One region of the Caballeronia sp. LZ032 genome, then DNA from elsewhere that is predicted to be linked to it. Evidence: predicted binding sites of a transcription regulator. Region 1 holds the regulator's gene; each other region holds the start of a gene.
The links. The regulator LexA, encoded in region 1, represses DNA repair genes until DNA is damaged. The targets are predictions, from matches to a motif close to ACTGTATNNNNATACAGT.
Positions count from the first base shown of each region.

Region 2: a site for LexA is predicted at 2,219-2,236, ahead of QCE69_RS10010 (ATP-dependent helicase). Genes of this name have one in related genera too.
Region 3: a site for LexA is predicted at 2,324-2,341, ahead of imuA (translesion DNA synthesis-associated protein ImuA). Genes of this name have one in related genera too.
Region 4: a site for LexA is predicted at 1,779-1,796, ahead of imuA (translesion DNA synthesis-associated protein ImuA). Genes of this name have one in related genera too.

Region 1 covers NZ_JARUXP010000001.1:1,334,505-1,338,712, reverse strand. Annotated here, with positions in the region: gene cysT (sulfate ABC transporter permease subunit CysT) at 1-264, opposite strand, end outside; gene QCE69_RS06285 (sulfate ABC transporter substrate-binding protein) at 364-1,398, opposite strand; gene lexA (transcriptional repressor LexA) at 1,657-2,334, shown strand; gene QCE69_RS06275 (hypothetical protein) at 2,559-2,888, shown strand; gene QCE69_RS06270 (DUF2939 domain-containing protein) at 2,986-3,588, shown strand; gene QCE69_RS06265 (universal stress protein) at 3,608-4,117, opposite strand.
Region 2 covers NZ_JARUXP010000001.1:2,143,862-2,148,069, reverse strand. Annotated here, with positions in the region: gene QCE69_RS10030 (MATE family efflux transporter) at 1-579, opposite strand, end outside; gene QCE69_RS10025 (RNA-binding S4 domain-containing protein) at 817-1,038, opposite strand; gene QCE69_RS10020 (hypothetical protein) at 1,334-1,798, shown strand; gene QCE69_RS10015 (hypothetical protein) at 1,851-2,111, shown strand; gene QCE69_RS10010 (ATP-dependent helicase) at 2,271-4,208, shown strand, end outside.
Region 3 covers NZ_JARUXP010000002.1:818,426-822,633, forward strand. Annotated here, with positions in the region: gene QCE69_RS19250 (error-prone DNA polymerase) at 1-203, opposite strand, end outside; gene QCE69_RS19255 (DNA polymerase Y family protein) at 208-1,680, opposite strand; gene imuA (translesion DNA synthesis-associated protein ImuA) at 1,604-2,311, opposite strand; gene QCE69_RS19265 (flagellar transcriptional regulator FlhD) at 2,733-3,029, shown strand; gene flhC (flagellar transcriptional regulator FlhC) at 3,032-3,616, shown strand; gene QCE69_RS19275 (3'-5' exonuclease) at 3,621-4,208, opposite strand, start outside.
Region 4 covers NZ_JARUXP010000008.1:96,572-100,779, forward strand. Annotated here, with positions in the region: gene QCE69_RS37610 (DNA polymerase Y family protein) at 1-1,112, opposite strand, end outside; gene imuA (translesion DNA synthesis-associated protein ImuA) at 1,036-1,767, opposite strand; gene QCE69_RS37620 (hypothetical protein) at 2,252-2,605, shown strand; gene QCE69_RS37625 (SOS response-associated peptidase family protein) at 2,663-3,634, shown strand; gene QCE69_RS37630 (hypothetical protein) at 3,722-3,943, shown strand; gene ligD (DNA ligase D) at 4,001-4,208, opposite strand, start outside.

The DNA.
Region 1 (4,208 bases):
CACCAGCACCCACGCGACGAGAAAGCCGAACACGGCGTTGATGAGCGCGCCGCCGAGCGCCGCGCTGAAAGTCAGCCGGTACGAGGCCAGCACGCGCGGCGACGTGACCGCGCGGACGAATTGGGCCCAGTCGAGCGTCGCGGTCTTCGCGAAGGTGGCCGCAAGCGGAATCAGCACCACGAGGCTCAGATAAGCCAGCGTGATGCCGAGGGTCAGGCCGAAGCCGGGCAAGGCGCTCGGCTTCCTGAATGTGAGGGTCGTCATCCTTGAGTCTTCCTTTTGCGCCGGGGGAGGCGCGTGCTGCCGGGTACTGCATGAACGACGCGCGGCGTCATGAGTGCGCCGCGTCGCCGGGACCCGTCCTTACTGCGGCTGATAGATCGAGTCGAACACGCCGCCGTCGGCAAAGTGCGTCTTCTGCGCCTTGGCCCAGCCGCCGAACGTATCGTCGATGGTGTAAAGCTTCAGCTTCGGAAACTGCTTCGTGAGCTCGGCCGGCACCGTCTTCGAACGCGGCCGATAGAAATTGCGCGCGGCAATCTGCTGGCCTTCGTCGCTATACAGATACTTGAGATACGCCTCGGCGAGCTTGCGGGTGCCGTGCTTGTCGACGACCTTGTCCACCACCGCGACCGGCGGCTCCGCCAGGATGCTCACCGACGGCACCACGATCTCGAATTTCTCCGGACCGAACTCCTTCAGCGACAGAAACGCCTCGTTCTCCCACGCGATCAGCACGTCGCCCTGACCGCGCTGCACGAAGCTCGTCGTTGCGCCGCGCGCGCCGGAATCGAGCACGCCTGCATTCTTGTAGAGCTTCGTCACGAAGTCCTTCGCGGTCTGCTCGTTGCCGCCCGGCTTGTGCTGCGCATACGCCCACGCGGCCAGGTAGTTCCAGCGCGCGCCGCCCGAGGTCTTGGGATTCGGCGTAACGATGGACACGCCCGGCTTCGCCAGGTCGTCCCAGTCCTTGATGTGCTTCGGATTGCCCTTGCGCACCAGGAACACGATGGTCGAGGTGTACGGCGAGGCATTGTCCGGCAGACGTTTCTGCCAGTCCGCGTTGACGAGGCCCTTGCCCGCGAGGGCGTCGATGTCGTACGCCAGCGCGAGGGTGACGACATCGGCCTGCAGGCCGTCGAGGACCGCGCGCGCCTGGCCGCCGGAGCCGCCGTGGGACTGCTTGAAGGTGACGGTCTCGCCCGTCTCGGCCTTCCACTTCTTCGCGAAGGCCTGATTGAAGTCCTGATAGAGCTCGCGCGTCGGATCGTAGGACACGTTCAGGAACGATGTCTCCGCGCTCGCGGACGCCGCCATGCCGATGCCCGCCGCTGTCAGCGCAGCCGCCGCGAGCAGGCGTCGCGCGCCCCGACCCAATCCCCATTTCAAGCTTTGCATTCCCCGTTCTCCGTCTTATCGAATTGACGGAATCAGTCTAACGACGCGTCTATATGATTAGAAATAATCGTTTGTCACTTTTTTATACGTGAAACTGCTAAGAAGCTTATTCCTCTACGTAGAAAGGGTGGCTGGGGCTCGAACGTGCTCGCTGCGGGCCTGCACAACCGAACTTAAAGTAAAGCTTGAAAAGCGCGGAATACTGTATAAAAATACAGTCACCTGTCCATCCATACAGTGCCCCAGGGGTCCGAGCCAGTGAACAAGACATCCAAACTCACCGCGCGGCAGCAGCAGGTGTTCGAGCTGATCCAGCGCGCGATCGAGCGTACGGGCTTCCCGCCCACGCGCGCGGAGATCGCCGCCGAACTCGGCTTCAGTTCGGCCAATTCGGCCGAGGAGCATTTGCGGGCGCTGGCGCGCAAGGGCGTGATCGAACTCGCGGCGGGCTCGTCGCGCGGCATTCGCCTGCTGAGCGACTCAGCGCGCATCGAGCGGCCGGAAGACGTGCCGCATCAGTTCACGCTGCCGCATGCGAGCATCATGCAGCTTTCGCTGCCGCTGGTCGGCCGGGTCGCGGCCGGTAGTCCCATCCTCGCGCAGGAGCACATCTCGCAGCACTACGCCTGCGACCCTGCACTGTTTTCGAGCAAGCCGGACTACCTGCTGAAGGTACGCGGGCTGTCCATGCGCGACGCGGGCATTCTCGACGGCGACCTGCTGGCCGTGCAGAAGCGCACCGAAGCGAAGGACGGGCAAATCGTGGTCGCGCGTCTGGGCGACGACGTGACGGTGAAGCGCTGGAAGCGTCATCGCGATGGCGTCGAACTGATCGCCGAAAATCCGGACTACGAGAACATTTTCGTGCGCTCCGGCAGCGGCGAGTTTGCGCTCGAAGGCATCGCGGTCGGCCTGATTCGCTCCGGCGAGCTCTGATATTCCGGCATACGCGGTGGTGAGCTTGGTGAGACCAAGCCTCAGAAAAGATTGAAAGTTTTTATGTTCCGCCTGTCTCACTGAGACAAGAAATGTCCTGGTAATAGCGGAATATCAACTCACCAACCGCAGCGACGCTCACCCGGGCGTTCAACCGAAAAAACCAGCATGACGGCCACCGTTCGCGGTGGGCCGCTGTGCGCCCTATCGTCTGGAGAGTCACCATGGAACGTTTCGCCCGCTTGTTGCCCTTCCGCCAATTCGGCCGTCTGCGTCATCTGCGCACGCTGATTTCGTGCGGCATGCCGCGCGCCGAAACCACGCCGGATCTCTTCGAGACGGACATGCCCGCACTGCCGTCGCGTCAGCCGGCGTTTGCGCGGGTTTCGCTGAACAGCGGCGTGCATGCGGAAGCAGCCGAACGCGCGCCGGTGCGCGTGTATCGCGGACAATCGCGCGTGATCCTGGTCGGCAAGATCGATGAAGTGTCGCGCATGATCGACCGCTGCATCGCGGAGGAAAGCGCCGGGCTGGCGGGCGGGATCCTCGCGTAAGCGGGTCCCGGCAGACGCCGATTTCGGGTTCGCGGGATTTATCGGGCCCTTGCGCGGTCAATCGGGATTCACGTTCCGCGCGAGGCCCTTTCACCGCATGTCCCGCACTACCCGCTCCATCCTGACCGCGCTCGTCGTCCTGATCGTCATCGGACTGCTGAGCTATATCTATGCATCGCCCTACATCGCGTTGAATCGCCTCAAGCGCGCAGCCGATGCGCGCGACGCGCAGACGGTCAATGAATACGTCGATTATCCCGCGCTGCGCGCGAGCCTCAAGGAGCAAGTCGCCGCCTTGCTCACGCGGCGTGTGGACATCCAGAAAAGCGGAAATCCGCTCGCCATCATCGGCGCGATGATCGGCGCGGCGGTCGTCGGTCCGCTGGTGGACACCTATGCCACGCCTGACGGCGTCGCGGCCATTCTCAACGGCATCCCGCCGCGCGGCACCCCCGGCGAACGCCCGCCGCCGGCCGGAACGAACGAGGCGGCGGTTTCATCCGCAGCACCGGCATCGGGCAGCGCCGCCCCGACACCCGAAGCCGCGCCGAAACCGCCTGCCACCACCGCGGGCTATCGCGACTTGAATACCTTCGCCGTGACCTATCAGCACGGCGCCGGCGACGCCCGTTACTCGGCCATCTTTCATCGCGATGGCCTCGTGTCATGGAAGCTCGTCGCGGTGAATCTGGACGGCTGAGGCGTTTCTGAAGCGTCGTTCAGGCGCCCGCTTCCGCCTTCACAGGCCGGGCCGCCATGGCGGCCTCTTCTTCCGCCTCGGTCGACTCACCCGCCTGACACACGGCGACCAGAATGCTGCACTTCACGCGATCGAGCAGCGGCGTGTTGCCCGCGCCCATCCACCAGCGCGCGAGTCCATTGCGGCAGCGGTGCCCGACGACCACCAGATCCACGTTCAGCTGTTCGGCGAGCGCCGCAATCTCGTCGATCGGATGGCCGAACGCGAAGTGTCCCTGCGCCGGCAAACCGCGTTCGCGCAACCAGTCGACGCCTTCCTGAAGGATGTCGCGCGCGGCATCCTCGAAGCGGCCACAGGCCATGTCGGTGAGCAGCCCGGCGCTCTGTGCGATGCTCGAGCGCATGTCGACGACGGCCAGAATGTGCGTTTCCGCCTTCAGGTCGAGCGCGAGATTCGCGCCCTGACGCAGCGCCTTGCGGCCCTCTCTGGAGCCGTCATAGCACAGCAGGATTTTTCGATAGCTATCCATCTTGACCTCCCTGGCCAGACTTGCCCTTGACGCCTGCGCTCCGGACCGGAACGAGGCGTGTGATGGCAATGCGATTTCCCGTGGTGTCGCA
Region 2 (4,208 bases), 810 kb from region 1:
AATCAGGCCGTAGTTGAGGAAGCCGTTGACGAACACGCCGCCGATCGACACCCACAGCAGCCTGCGCGCCGCACCGATGGCCGGCAGGAACGCGCGCATCATGCCGACGCCGATCAAACTGCCGGGCGTGCCCCAGCGCAACACCGCGCAGTATTCGCCGACGTTCTTCGCCAGCAGCGCCGGTTCGTGGAACGCGAGCAGGATGGCTTCGGCATAGGACAGCAGCACGAAGGCGGGCACCGCGAGCAGCAGCGAGAGCACGAAGCCGGTCCAGTAGATGCTCGGCACGCGCTCGTCGGCGTTGGCGCCGCGTGCGTGCGCGACCGATACCGACACCGACGTCAGCACGCCTTGCAGCAGCGTCACGACGACGAAGAAGAGATTCGCGCCGAGGCCGCCGGCGGCGAGCGCATCGGGACCGAGCGAGCCGAGCAGGATGGTGTCGGTGACGCCCATTGCCATCTGCGAGAGCTGCGCGATGGCGAGCGGCGCCGCGAGGCGCGCGGTGTCGGCGGCGTGACGGGTGAGGCTCGGCGGTCCTTGATGCGCGCGCTGCGCGCGCGTGGTCTGGGCTTGCATGGTTGAGAGCGAATCAAACGGAGAGGACACGGCGGCGTGGCGGCGTGGCGGCGCGGCGTGGGGACGCAAGCTTCCTGACCGTGCCGACGTCAGGATTATTCCGCGCCTTTCCCGGGGCCAGGCCGCGAAACGAAAGATGACAAGCTTATTGCGTCGCGTGCGGCCTGTCGATGACGCGCCGGCTTATGCCGGGCTTTTGGCAAGCGCGTGACGCGTGCGCTCAAGCTTCGCGATGCGTCACGCGGGGGCGCGCACGCGGATGGTCCGGCCGTCGAGTTTCACGACCTGGCCCGCGCGGATCTTGCAGGTCTTACGCAGTTCCACGTGGCCGTCGACGGTGACTTCGCCCATGGCGACGCGCGCTTTCGCGGAGCCGCCGCTGTCCGCGAGACCCATCAGCTTGAGCAGGTTGTGAAGTTCGACGAAGTCGCCCGTGAGGGTGAATTGGAGTGACGGCATGGACGGGCGAAGCAGGATTGCAGGAAGTAGGCGTCCATCATAAACCACCGGCCCCGCGCGCCGGGCATGCGCCGTGCTCTTTGCAAACGGGACCCCGGTAAACGGTTCGAAAGCAGTTTGGTTGGCAAATGTAGCCAGATGAAACCGTCGGTAACAATGACAGCTTTTGGAGAACTCGCCCGCACACCGTCGGGTCCGACGGTTTGACTGAAACAGCTTCGGTCATCTTTCCGAATCGACAAACGCCGCGCGGACCGCATTCCGGCGGCACACAAACCAGAGAGAGGACACGCTCATGACTCAAGCTCGCAATCTGTTGATCGGTACCGCCATTGCCACGCTCGCTGCTTCGAGCGCCTTCGCGCAAAGCACGCAGCCGGCCCCCATGACGCCCCCGCCCGCGCAGGCGCAGACCATGCAGCCGGCGCCGGGCCAGATGTCGAATCAGATGCCGGGCAACGCGATGCCCGCGCAGGCCCAGCAACCGGCAACGCCGGCGCCGCAGAACCTCGTCGCACCCGCCCCGACGGACCCGCTCGTGCAGCGCCGCAACGCCAACGCACAGGCCAACGCGGAATACCGCGCGTCGAAGAAGGCGTCGAAGGCCGAACTGAAGGCGCAGCGCCAGCAGGCCAAGGCCGACTACAAGGAAGAGGTCAAGAACGCGAAGATCAATCGCAAGGCCGACAAGGACGCCGCCAAGGCCGAACTGAACGCCACTGAGCCGAGCACGCCGAAGGACACGGGACTGCAGCACTAAGCGGATCACTAAGCGGGTCGCTGTCCAGGCGGAAACGTTCAAGGGAGGACTTATGAAGCAAGGATCGAAGGCATTCATGGCCGCGCTTGTCGCGGCGACGCTGGCCAGCGCGAGCGCAGCTTCGTTCGCGCAGACCACCAGCGACGCGCCGATGACGAAGGCCGATCAGAAGGCGGAGAAGAAGCAGGCGTCGGCCGACAAGGACGCCGCTGTCGCGCAGGCCAAGGCCGACAAGAAGAAGACCGAAGCCCAGTCCGAAGCCAACGAAGCCGCTGCGGACGCCAAGCTGAAGAACGCGAAGAAGGCTGACTGATCGTCTGAACGCGTTGATCGGCGTGATGAGCCCGGTTCCTGTTGGACCGGGCTCGTTTGTCTTTTGGGGGCCAAAAGCTGAGCCGTGGCAAAGACTTGCGCGCGAAGGTTGTATGGATATACAGTGTGCGTCACTCTTTTCCCGCCAGTCCCATCTCCCGTGCTCACGCTCCCCGATACCGCCGACACCGCTGCCGATGCCACCGCCAGACAAGTCGCGGACTATCTCGCGAAGCTCAACGAGGCACAACGCCAGGCCGTCGAATTCGGTGTCGATGAACCCGATCGCCGTGGCGGGCCGCTGCTGGTCATCGCGGGCGCGGGATCCGGCAAGACCAATACGCTCGCGCATCGCGTCGCGCACCTGCTCGTGAAAGGCGCCGATCCGCATCGCATCCTGCTCCTTACTTTCTCGCGCCGCGCCGCCCTCGAAATGACCCGGCGCGTGACGCGCATCGCCACCCAGGCGCTCGGCACGCGCAGCGCCATCGCGCAGGGACTGACCTGGTCGGGCACCTTCCACAGCGTCGGCGCGCGGCTGCTGCGCGATTACGCCGATCTCGTCGGCCTCGCGCCGTCGTTCACCATCAACGACCGCGAAGACTCCGCCGACCTGATGAATCTCGTGCGCCACGAGCTCGGCCTGTCATCGAAGGAGAAGCGCTTTCCGGCCAAGTCCACCTGCTTTTCGATCTACTCGCGCGTCGTGAACACCGGCGCGTCGCTGGCCACGGTGCTCGACCAGTCGTTCCCCTGGTGCCGCGAGTGGGAAGCCGACCTGAAGCGCCTGTTCGCCGCGTATGTCAACGCCAAGCAGTCGCAAAGCGTGCTCGACTACGACGACCTCTTGCTCTACTGGTCGCATCTCGCGGCGGAGCCGTCGGTTGCGGCGGACTTGTCGAGCCGTTTCGATCACGTGCTCGTCGACGAATACCAGGACACCAACCGCCTGCAGGCGTCCATCCTGCTCGCGATGAAACCGGACGGACGCGGCCTGACCGTCGTCGGCGACGATGCGCAGTCCATCTATTCGTTTCGCGGCGCGACGGTGCGCAACATCCTCGACTTCCCCGGCCACTTCAACCCGCCCGCCGCCAGCGTCACGCTGGATCGCAACTACCGCTCGACACAGCCGATCCTCGAGGCGTCGAACGCAGTGATCGGGCTTGCGTCCGAGCGCTACACGAAGAACCTGTGGACCGACAAGGCGTCGGCGCAGAAGCCGCGCGTCGTCAGCGTCGCCGATGAAGCCGATCAGGCGCGCTATGTCGTCGAGAAAGTGCTGGAGGCGCGCGAAGGCGGCATGAAGCTCAAGTCGCAGGCGGTGCTGTTTCGCGCGGCGCATCACAGCGCCACGCTCGAAATCGAGCTCACGCGGCGCAACATTCCGTTCGTGAAGTTCGGCGGCCTCAAGTTCCTCGATTCGATCCACGTCAAGGACGTGCTCGCCGTGCTGCGCTGGGCCGAGAATCCGCGTGACCGCGTCGCGGGCTTTCGCGTTGCGCAGTTGCTGCCGGGCATCGGGCCGGCGCTGGCCGGGCGGCTGCTCGACAGTGTGAGCGCGCCGCAGGCGGTGGCGTCGCAGGCCATTGCCGGTTTTCAGGCGCCGGCGCGCGCCAGCGAGGACTGGCCGCGGTTCGTCGGGCTGATGGCGAAGCTGTGCGGCCGCGAATCGGGCTGGCCGGCCGAGTTCGAAATGATCCGCCGCTGGTATGAGCCGCATCTCGAACGCAATCACGAGGACGCGGCGATCCGTATCGGCGACGTGCTGCAGATGGAGAGCATTGCGTCGACGTATCCGACGCGCGAACGTTTCCTCACCGAACTCACGCTCGATCCGCCCGACGCGACCAGCGACGAATCCGGCGTGCCGCTGCTGGACGAGGACTATCTGATCCTCTCGACCATCCATTCGGCCAAGGGCCAGGAATGGCGCAACGTGTTCGTGCTCAATGGCGTGGACGGCTGCATTCCGTCCGACCTGGGCACTGGCAGCGACGAGGAAATCGATGAAGAGCGGCGCCTGTTGTATGTCGCGATGACGCGGGCGAAGGAAGACCTGCATGTCATCACGCCGCAGCGCTTCTACGTGCACAAC
Region 3 (4,208 bases), on a different contig from region 1:
CGGATATTCGCTTCCTTCGCGGCGACATGGGCGCGGACGATACCGGCCAGCGAGCACTCGTCGGTGATGGCGATCGCGAGATAGCCGAGCTGCTCGGCGCGCAGAATCAGTTCTTCCGAATGCGAGGCCCCACGCAGGAACGTGAAGTTGGAGAAGCACTGCAACTCGGCATAGCCGGGCAGCATGGAGGCGTAGACGTCCATCGCCTCACCCGAACAGACCGTGCAGGAACCACCGAGGATCTTCTTCGGCGCGACTGCCGACGCGTTCGCGGTAGATCCAGTAGCAGGTGTGGTCGTCGGCTTCCGCGACAAAGTAGTCGCGCGTGACGAGCTCGCCGCCCCACCATCCCGCTTCGACGCGCTCGCCCGGCGATACGGTGCGCAACGGGCTGCCGTAGAACGGACGGTGCTGGCGCGTCATCAATTGGACGGGCGTCTCGAGCAGCCACGAGGGGCGCGGCTGATCGCCGGGCAGGGCACAGCCTTTGACGTCGCTTGTGACCGGGACCCAGTTCGATACGATCTCGGGGCGATGATCGGCTACGGGCGCGGCGCGCAGCACGTTCTCATGACCAAGGCGGGCGACCAGCAACTCCATCAGCCGGTTATGGTCAGCAGCGCTGCCGCCCGGCTCGGGGAATAGCGAATCGGATGGCGGCTCGGCCGCTTCAACGTCGTTCACTTCGAGGCGTACGGCGATCACTGCGGCCGCCAGTTCGACGCGCCCAAGCCGTTCCTTCAGCAAGCGCGTGAGGTGTTCCTCGTGCCATGTCGGTTCCGCGAGCGCGACCTCAATCGTCGTTGGCGGCAACGCCGCACGCCCGCGTTCATGTTCGAGTTCGATCGAGAAGCGGGTGAGCGCGAGTTGCTTGCTCGCGAGCCAACCGGTCAACTGGACGATGAGACGGCGCGCCACGAAGAGCACGGCTTCCGCATGCTCAACGCGGTCGGGCAGTTCGATCCGTGCATTGAACGTCGGCGGCGTATGAACCCATTCGTAGAGTTCCGGCGCTTCGCCGACTGCGCGATCAAGCGAGTCCAGCAGTGCGGTACCGCAGCGCTTCTTGAGTCCGGCGCGCGGCAGGCGCCGCAAGTCGGCGACACTCGTGCATCCAAGGCCGTCGAACCAGTCAGCGTAGCGCCGGGCTTCCAGCACCAGCAGCGCAGGCAATCGCGGCAACTGCCGCATCAGGGAGCAAATCGAAAGACGGTGACCGCCTCGATAGCGCGCAAGCAGCCACGCGCTTTGGCCGGTGGGCGCGACACTCATCCGGACTGTGAAGCCGAAGGCGGCGAGCGAGGCGCGAACTGCACGTCGCAGCGCACGCACGCCATGGAATAGCCGGAGGCTCGCGGATACATCGACCAGCACCGTCTGCTCTTCGGCGATCGCGACCTGCGGGCTGAACTGCATGAGGGCCGTGGCCACATCCGCGACAGCCTGCTGCTCTTTGAGTTCGTCCTTGTCGTGAATGCGCGCGTCGGGCGCGAGCGTGAGTACGCCGCCTTTGCGCATGCCCATGCGAACCCCCGCCTCATGCGCCGCCTGATCCAGTGCAGTGACACGTTCGTGGTCGAGCACGACCAACCCGGAGCCGGTCTCACTCGTGGACGACCAGTTCGGCTGGAAGACTTCTCGGCTGAGGTGCGGCAGATACACGCCGATCCACACTTGCATGGCGATTCAATAGGATGGGCGAATGGGACAGTTCAACGACAAGCGGCTCATCGCGCGCGGGACCGCGCCGCTTCACGAACTGCAATGAGACGCTGTCGCGCGCCGGACGCACGGCGATCCGAAGCGGGGCGGGCGAGGTATCGCTTGCGGCAGCGAGCGGCCGGATCATGAAAAACAGCGACTCGCTCGTTTGTGCGGCGAGGTGCAAGCGCCGGAGCGCCTCCGGTCGCACATGCGTTTGCCAGAAGAGCAGAGCGCCAAACGTCCCGGCGCGAAGGATTTGCTCACCGGCCCACAGCGCATCGGCCGTCTTCGTGGCTCGCACGACGTTGACAGACGTTTCGGGCAGACCCCAGTACGCCGCCGCTTCAGGCTGGAACCGGTGAGGCGGTTGCAGCAGAGCAATGCGCCGCTGGGCGACTGTTTTCAACGCGGGCAGCAGCAATCGCATCTCGCCGACGCCGGGTTGCTGCACCAGCAGGTCGGTCAGGGCACCCTTGGGCCAACCGCCGCCTGGCAGTTCGGCTGCGAGGTTCTCGGAACCACATGGCACGACGTTCAGGCGAGCGGATGAGAGCTGCGCGCCGCGCCAGAGTGATGGATGAATGTCTTCGAGGGCTAACGCTCCCATGTCGAACCCAGTACTGTATGTTTGTACAGTAGTCTACACGATCGCTGGATGATAGTTGCGCGTTAGCGCGGGGACGAGCGGGAAGTCGTGCGGGTAAGTTTGTCGTAAATAAACGTCGGTAAAATCGAAAGAAAGGAAAAGATTACCGAATCGGCAAGCGGCCGAACGCGGATGTAGCCAGCGGCGGCCGCAATTAATTACTCGCCGCGACGCAATTTGCGGAACAATATTCGAAACACGCGCCACTCGGCGGGGAGGAATATTTCACCGGTAAGGCTTACAGCGAGCTATTTACTCCATAGCAAACGTTAACCCGAGGTAACAAATTGTTGCAAAGGTCGCTTGTAGATCAGACAATTCTTTTGCGCCTACGGACGGACGGCGCGATAAGCGAGTCAACAATACTTACCGGTCTGCTGCTATGAACGCCACCTCCGATCTCAGTGCCATTCGCGAATTGAACCTGTCGTACCTGATGCTCGCGCGACGCGTTCTGGCATCGGACCGGGAAGCGGCACAGTCGCATCTGGGTCTCACGGTGGAAATGGCAGACCTGCTTCTCAAGCTTTCGCCGGAGCAAGCGCAGAAGCTCGCATCATCGTCGCAAGTGCTGTGCTTCTTCCGCATGAGCACGGATGCGATGCTCGCCGGCCTCGCTGGCCGCAGCAGCGAAGCACCGGTCTCGGCAGTAACCGACGACGCTCTGCTGGCAGCCTGACCATGACCGCGACGCCCGCCTCGAAAAGCCTCGCTGACGAAGCTGCTCAAGTCATGCGCGCGATCACGCTGATCAAGCTTGGCGCACGCATGCAGGTCCTGGAGTCTGAAATCCCGACGCTCTCGCGCGAGCGACTGATCCGTCTATACCGCGAAGTGAAGGGCGTCTCGCCGCCCAAGGGCATGCTGCCTTTTTCCGAGGACTGGTACCTGACGTGGGCACCGAACATCCATACCTCGATGTTTGCTAACGTCTACGCGTTCTTGGAAGCGAACAGCGAAGGGCTGGACCGCGTCGACCTGCTGACGCGCGCCTATTCGCTGTATGCGGAGCACTTCGAGATGAACGGCGAGGCGTTGCAGATGGACCTGACGCGCGCCTGGACCTTTATCCGTTTCAAGGACGCAGGGATCCTTCGTCTGGTGGGCTGCACGCGTTGCCGCGGCAAGTTTGTCGCGCACGCTCATGAGCCGTCGCACTCGATGGTCTGCGGTATTTGTCAGCCGCCGTCGCGAGCCGGCAAGACGAAGGCGGCCGCGAAAGCAGCGCTCGAGCGCGACGCCGCGTTGCAAGCACAGGCGGCCTGATCGCTTATCCGCGTGCCGCCTTGGGCACGTTAAAGAGCCGCAGCAACTCATCGCGCACATCTGAGATGTCGATCACGTGCTGAGCACGCGTGAGCGCCACATACAGCAGCCGCATCTCGTCCTCATCCAGCGTCAGCCGACCGTCGACCATCTTGAAGCGGAAGTCATTGACGATCCGCACGCGCTTCCATTCAAGCCCCTTCGCGCGATGAATGGTCGAGATGACATAGTCGGCTTGCCCCTCGGGCGTCTGACGCTGAGCGAGCGCGCGCAAGTAGTCGGTGCCCCGATCGTCGACGATCTCGACAACCGGCAGCAAGTCGCGCCCGACCGCACTGCGCGCGAAGGCCTGCGCTTCTCTCCAGTTCTCGAAGAGCGACAGGGCGGTCGGCCGGAAAGCACGCCTTCCGTTGAGCAACTGATCGGCACCGTCGGCGAACGCGATGATCTCGCTCGGGTTCATGCGAAGCGCCGGTCGATGGCCCATTTCGATGCCCGCGGCGAACTGCCAGATTGCGGTCGCGTTCTTGCGGCAAAGCACCGCGTCCACCGGCGGTTGCACTGAGGGGTCTTCGACCATGATCGACCCGAT
Region 4 (4,208 bases), on a different contig from region 1:
ACATTTTCGGCGCCCAGACGTGCCGCTAGAAGCTCTAGCAGCCGGTTATGGTCTTGCGCGGACCCGCCTGGCTCGGGAAACAGCGAGTCGCTGGGCGGCTCGGCCGCTCGCACTTCGGCGGCCGTCAGCCGCACGGCGATGACCGCGGCTTCCAATTCCGTGCGACCGAGTCGCTCCTTCAGGAGACGAACCAGGTGCTCTTCATGCCAGGTCGGCTCAGCGAGTGCGATCTCAATGAGCGTCGGTTCGATGGCCTGGCGTCCGCGTTCATGCTCGAGCGTGATCGTGGCATGCGTGAGCGCCAGCTGCTGGGCCGTGAGCCACCCGCAGAGCTGCACGACGAGTCGCCGCGCGGAAAAGAGGATGGCTTCGGCATGCTCAACGCGATCAGGCAGCTCGACGCGTGCGCTGAAGGTCGGCGGCGGTTCGAGCCATTCGTGCAGTTCAGGCGCCAGGCCATAGGCCCGGTCTAGGGAATCGAGTAGGTCCACGCCACATCTCTTCTTTAAACCTGCACGGGGCAGGCGTTGGATATCACTCAGGACGCGGCAGCCCAGTCCATTGAACCAGTCGGCGAAGGGGCGCAACTCCGGCACCACCATGAAGGGCAAGACGTCCAGGTAGCGTTCGAGCGAACGCATCTTGAGCACCCGCTGGCGGCCGGGCTTGGCGAGGAGCCACGCACCGCGCCCGGTGGGCGCGACGCTTATGCGCGCGGTGACGCCGATGGTCTTGACGACGTCCTTGATGTCCCTGCACACGCGCAGGATGCCGCCGAAGAGGCGCAAGCTCGCGGTGACGTCGACGACGACGGTTTGCTCCTCGCACACGGCCACCTGCGGCGAAAAACGCAGCAGCGCGACCGCCACCTCGCGCTGCATCTCGTGTTCACGCGCGGCGCTCCGGTCGAACATCAGCGCCTCCGGCGCGAGCGTCGTGACCCCGCCGCGTTTCATCCCCACTCGCACGCCCGCGTCCCTTGCCACCGCATCGAGCACGATGACTTTGTCGCGCTCGAGCACCACGCACCCGTGCTCAGACGGAGGCGACCACCTCGGTCTGAACACCTCCAGCGAAAGCCGGGGCAAGTGAATGGCGACGAACACGGCCATAGGGACTCAGCAAGATCGGCGACGGTTGTAGGGTGACGGTCAATGGTTCAGTTCGGTTGGGACCGCGTCGTTTAATCATGTCGACTGCGATCCCGCCCTCTGCCGGTCTCACGCCAAGCCGTAAGGTCGCCGGTGACGCATCCTGGGCGCTGGCAAGCGGACGCACCAGAATCAGCAACGTCTCGGTCGCCTGAGCGGCCAAATGCAAGCGTCGCAAAGCCTCGGAGCGGATGTGCTGTTGCCAGAACAGCAGCGCACCGCAACTTCCGGCCTGCAGCACGCGCTCCGCGCACCACAAGGCGTCCGCCGTTTTCGACGCACGCAGCCACATCAGCTTGTCCAGCGGCACGCCGAGGTACGAGAACGCCAGCGCATTCGGCACATGCGGCGCCTGCAGCAGCAGGACGGGCCGCCGAGCGTGCTGATCCTGCTGAGCGACGCGCGCGAGCGCCGGGCGCAACAAACGCATTTCACCGACGCCGGGCTGCTGCACGAGCAATTCCACGAGCGCCCCAAGCGGCCAGCCACCGCCGGGCAGTTCCGCGGACAACGCCGCGTAGCCGGTGTCTACGGTCTTACCGTAGGCACGCGCCAACTGCGATCCGCGCCACAGACTCGGGTGAATCGACTCGACATGTTTGGGCAGGGCCGCCATTTTGCATAAGTACTGTATGTATGTACAGTACTTTACATCGAAACCCGCAACGCGGTATTGCGCCCTTTTTTGTCGCGGCTGGCATCTCGGGCGACTATCCTGCTTGGTTACTGCGGGGAATACGGAACGGCGCCGGCAGCGCGGTCGGTAACCAATCCTTGGGCGTTGCCCAAGCCGGGCGCCCAAGACGAAGTCAGGTTGATTCCGGCGCCGGCGCCCACAATTATTTTTGAGGCGGGGCATTGAGCGCCCGGCGGTAGATTTCCCCCGTCGGTCCACTCTGAAAGCGAATTGCTGAGGGCTCGAGCGGCGCGCTCTTGCAAACAGTCTGTGGGGTTTTATGAACAAGATCGGTAGTTGCATTTCACATGGATTGGGGACCGGCCATGCCCACGCCGCGGACCATCCCCTACCTCCGAAAGTTAGAGAATGTCGATAGGTTCCAAGCACCAGGTACGAAGTAAAGGACGAAACGAGACGACGTATGGCCGGATCTGATAGCAACGAAGTGTTGGATGTGTCGGACGCGCGGGCGGAGCTGCTGTGCTTCCTGGTCGCGACCGTGGCGGCCTCCCATTCGCTCACATACGAGTGGCGAGTCGATCATCTCGTGGAGAGCTGCCGCATCTGGCTTCGACGCAATCGCCTTTGGATGGATTGGCTCGAGCGCGTGCGCCTCGGCCAGCTGGCGCTCAAGATCGCACAACGCGACCTGAAGGGCGCCGGCATCGCGGTGCGCCAGTCGAATGTCCAGGCGCTCTTCACGGGCGACATGCAACTGAACTATTCGTGCACCGTCATCAAGAAGATGCTGGCGCTGTGCAAAGAGGCGCTCTGACGTCCTGGGCACGACTCCTTGGAGCGCCGCTATCACGACAAGAGGGGAACCCAACACATGTGTTACTCCGCGCAAATCCAGGCTGACTATCGCCGCTACGTGAAGATGTTCGGCGCACAGATGGACATCCGCGAGTTCGCGCGACTGTTCTGGGAGCGCGCCGAGGGCAGCAAGGCAAAAATCCCCAAGGCGATGGAAGACGCCTTCCGCGAGCCTCAAACCGATGACGAGCGTCAGATCAAGACCTTCATTGATCGATACAACGCGGAACAGGCGACCAAGGTCGAGCAGGAGCTTTTCAAGCAGCGAACGCGGCTGGCCGATGCTGAACGCACGCTGCAGACAAAAACGACCAAAGCGGCGACCGAAAGCAAGCGCATCGCAACCGACAAGATCGATGCGGCGTTACGGCGCTTGGCCGACTTCGGTCGAACTGAACAAGAGCCCCGTGACTCACGCATCTTTCCCGGCTACTATGCGCCCGTGCTCGTGGTCGAAGACGGACAGTATGTCGTCAAGCCAATGCGCTACCAGTGTCGCATCGCGGGTAAGCCTGCGAACTATGATGTTAAGTACCCCGGAACATATAATGCGCGGCGCGATAGTCTGGAAAAGTTCTGGAAGCCGTGTTTCGGCTACACGCATGGTCTACTGTTGGTTGACGTCTTCTATGAGAACGTCGCGAGAGCGAAGTGCGAGAACACGCTATTTGAGACGCATGACGGACCGCAGGCGCCCGGCGAAAACGTCGTCCTGGAGTTTCGCCCCAACAACGGTCAGCTGCTGATGGTAGCGTGCCTCTGGTCGAAGTGGACGGCTCCCGGGCAGCCGAATCTCCTCTCGTTTGCCGCCATCACCGATGAACCACCTGCCGAGGTGGAAGCAGCAGGCCACGACCGCTGCATCGTCCCAATCAAGCGAGAAAACGTCGATGCCTGGTTGAGTCCGCAGGCGTCCGACCTCGCCGCACTCGACGCGATCCTCGAGGATCGAGAACGGCCTTACTACGAGCATCGGCTTGCCGCGTAGATTGTGAACAGCAGGAGCCGCTTGCCGGCGGCCGCCCGGAACGCGCCTTGCTTCGCTGTCATTGTTCTTTACTGAGGAGGTGCAACGATGGCAGGCGACAACTCGTATAAGCCCGGTGAGATCGTCAAGGTGTCCGGCATCTATTCCGTCGTTCATGACGATGGCAAGGATACGTTCGAAGTCACGTGTGTCGAGGGCGAACATTTTCCGCCGACGCGCAGCGGCAAGGGCGCCCACTTCGAACTCAAATACGCGGCGACGCACTCACACAAACACGGTGAACTGAAGGGCACCGAGGCGCGTGGGTGACATGGCTAAGGTCTAATTACCTGATCCACCGGCATGAAGTGCTAACTGTCTAGCGCTTCATGCCGATTGCTTCATGCCGACCGCGCGGCGCATCGCGGCGGTGATGCCTTGCCGCGTGCGCCAGTAGCCTTCCCACGGATCCGCTGCGAGTGTGCGTTGTCGGTGGATGGCTTGCGCCATCGTCCACTGATCACCGCTTTTTACGTCCTTCAACTCATCCCACGATATCGGCATCGAAACCGCCATGCCGGGGCGGGCGCGCACC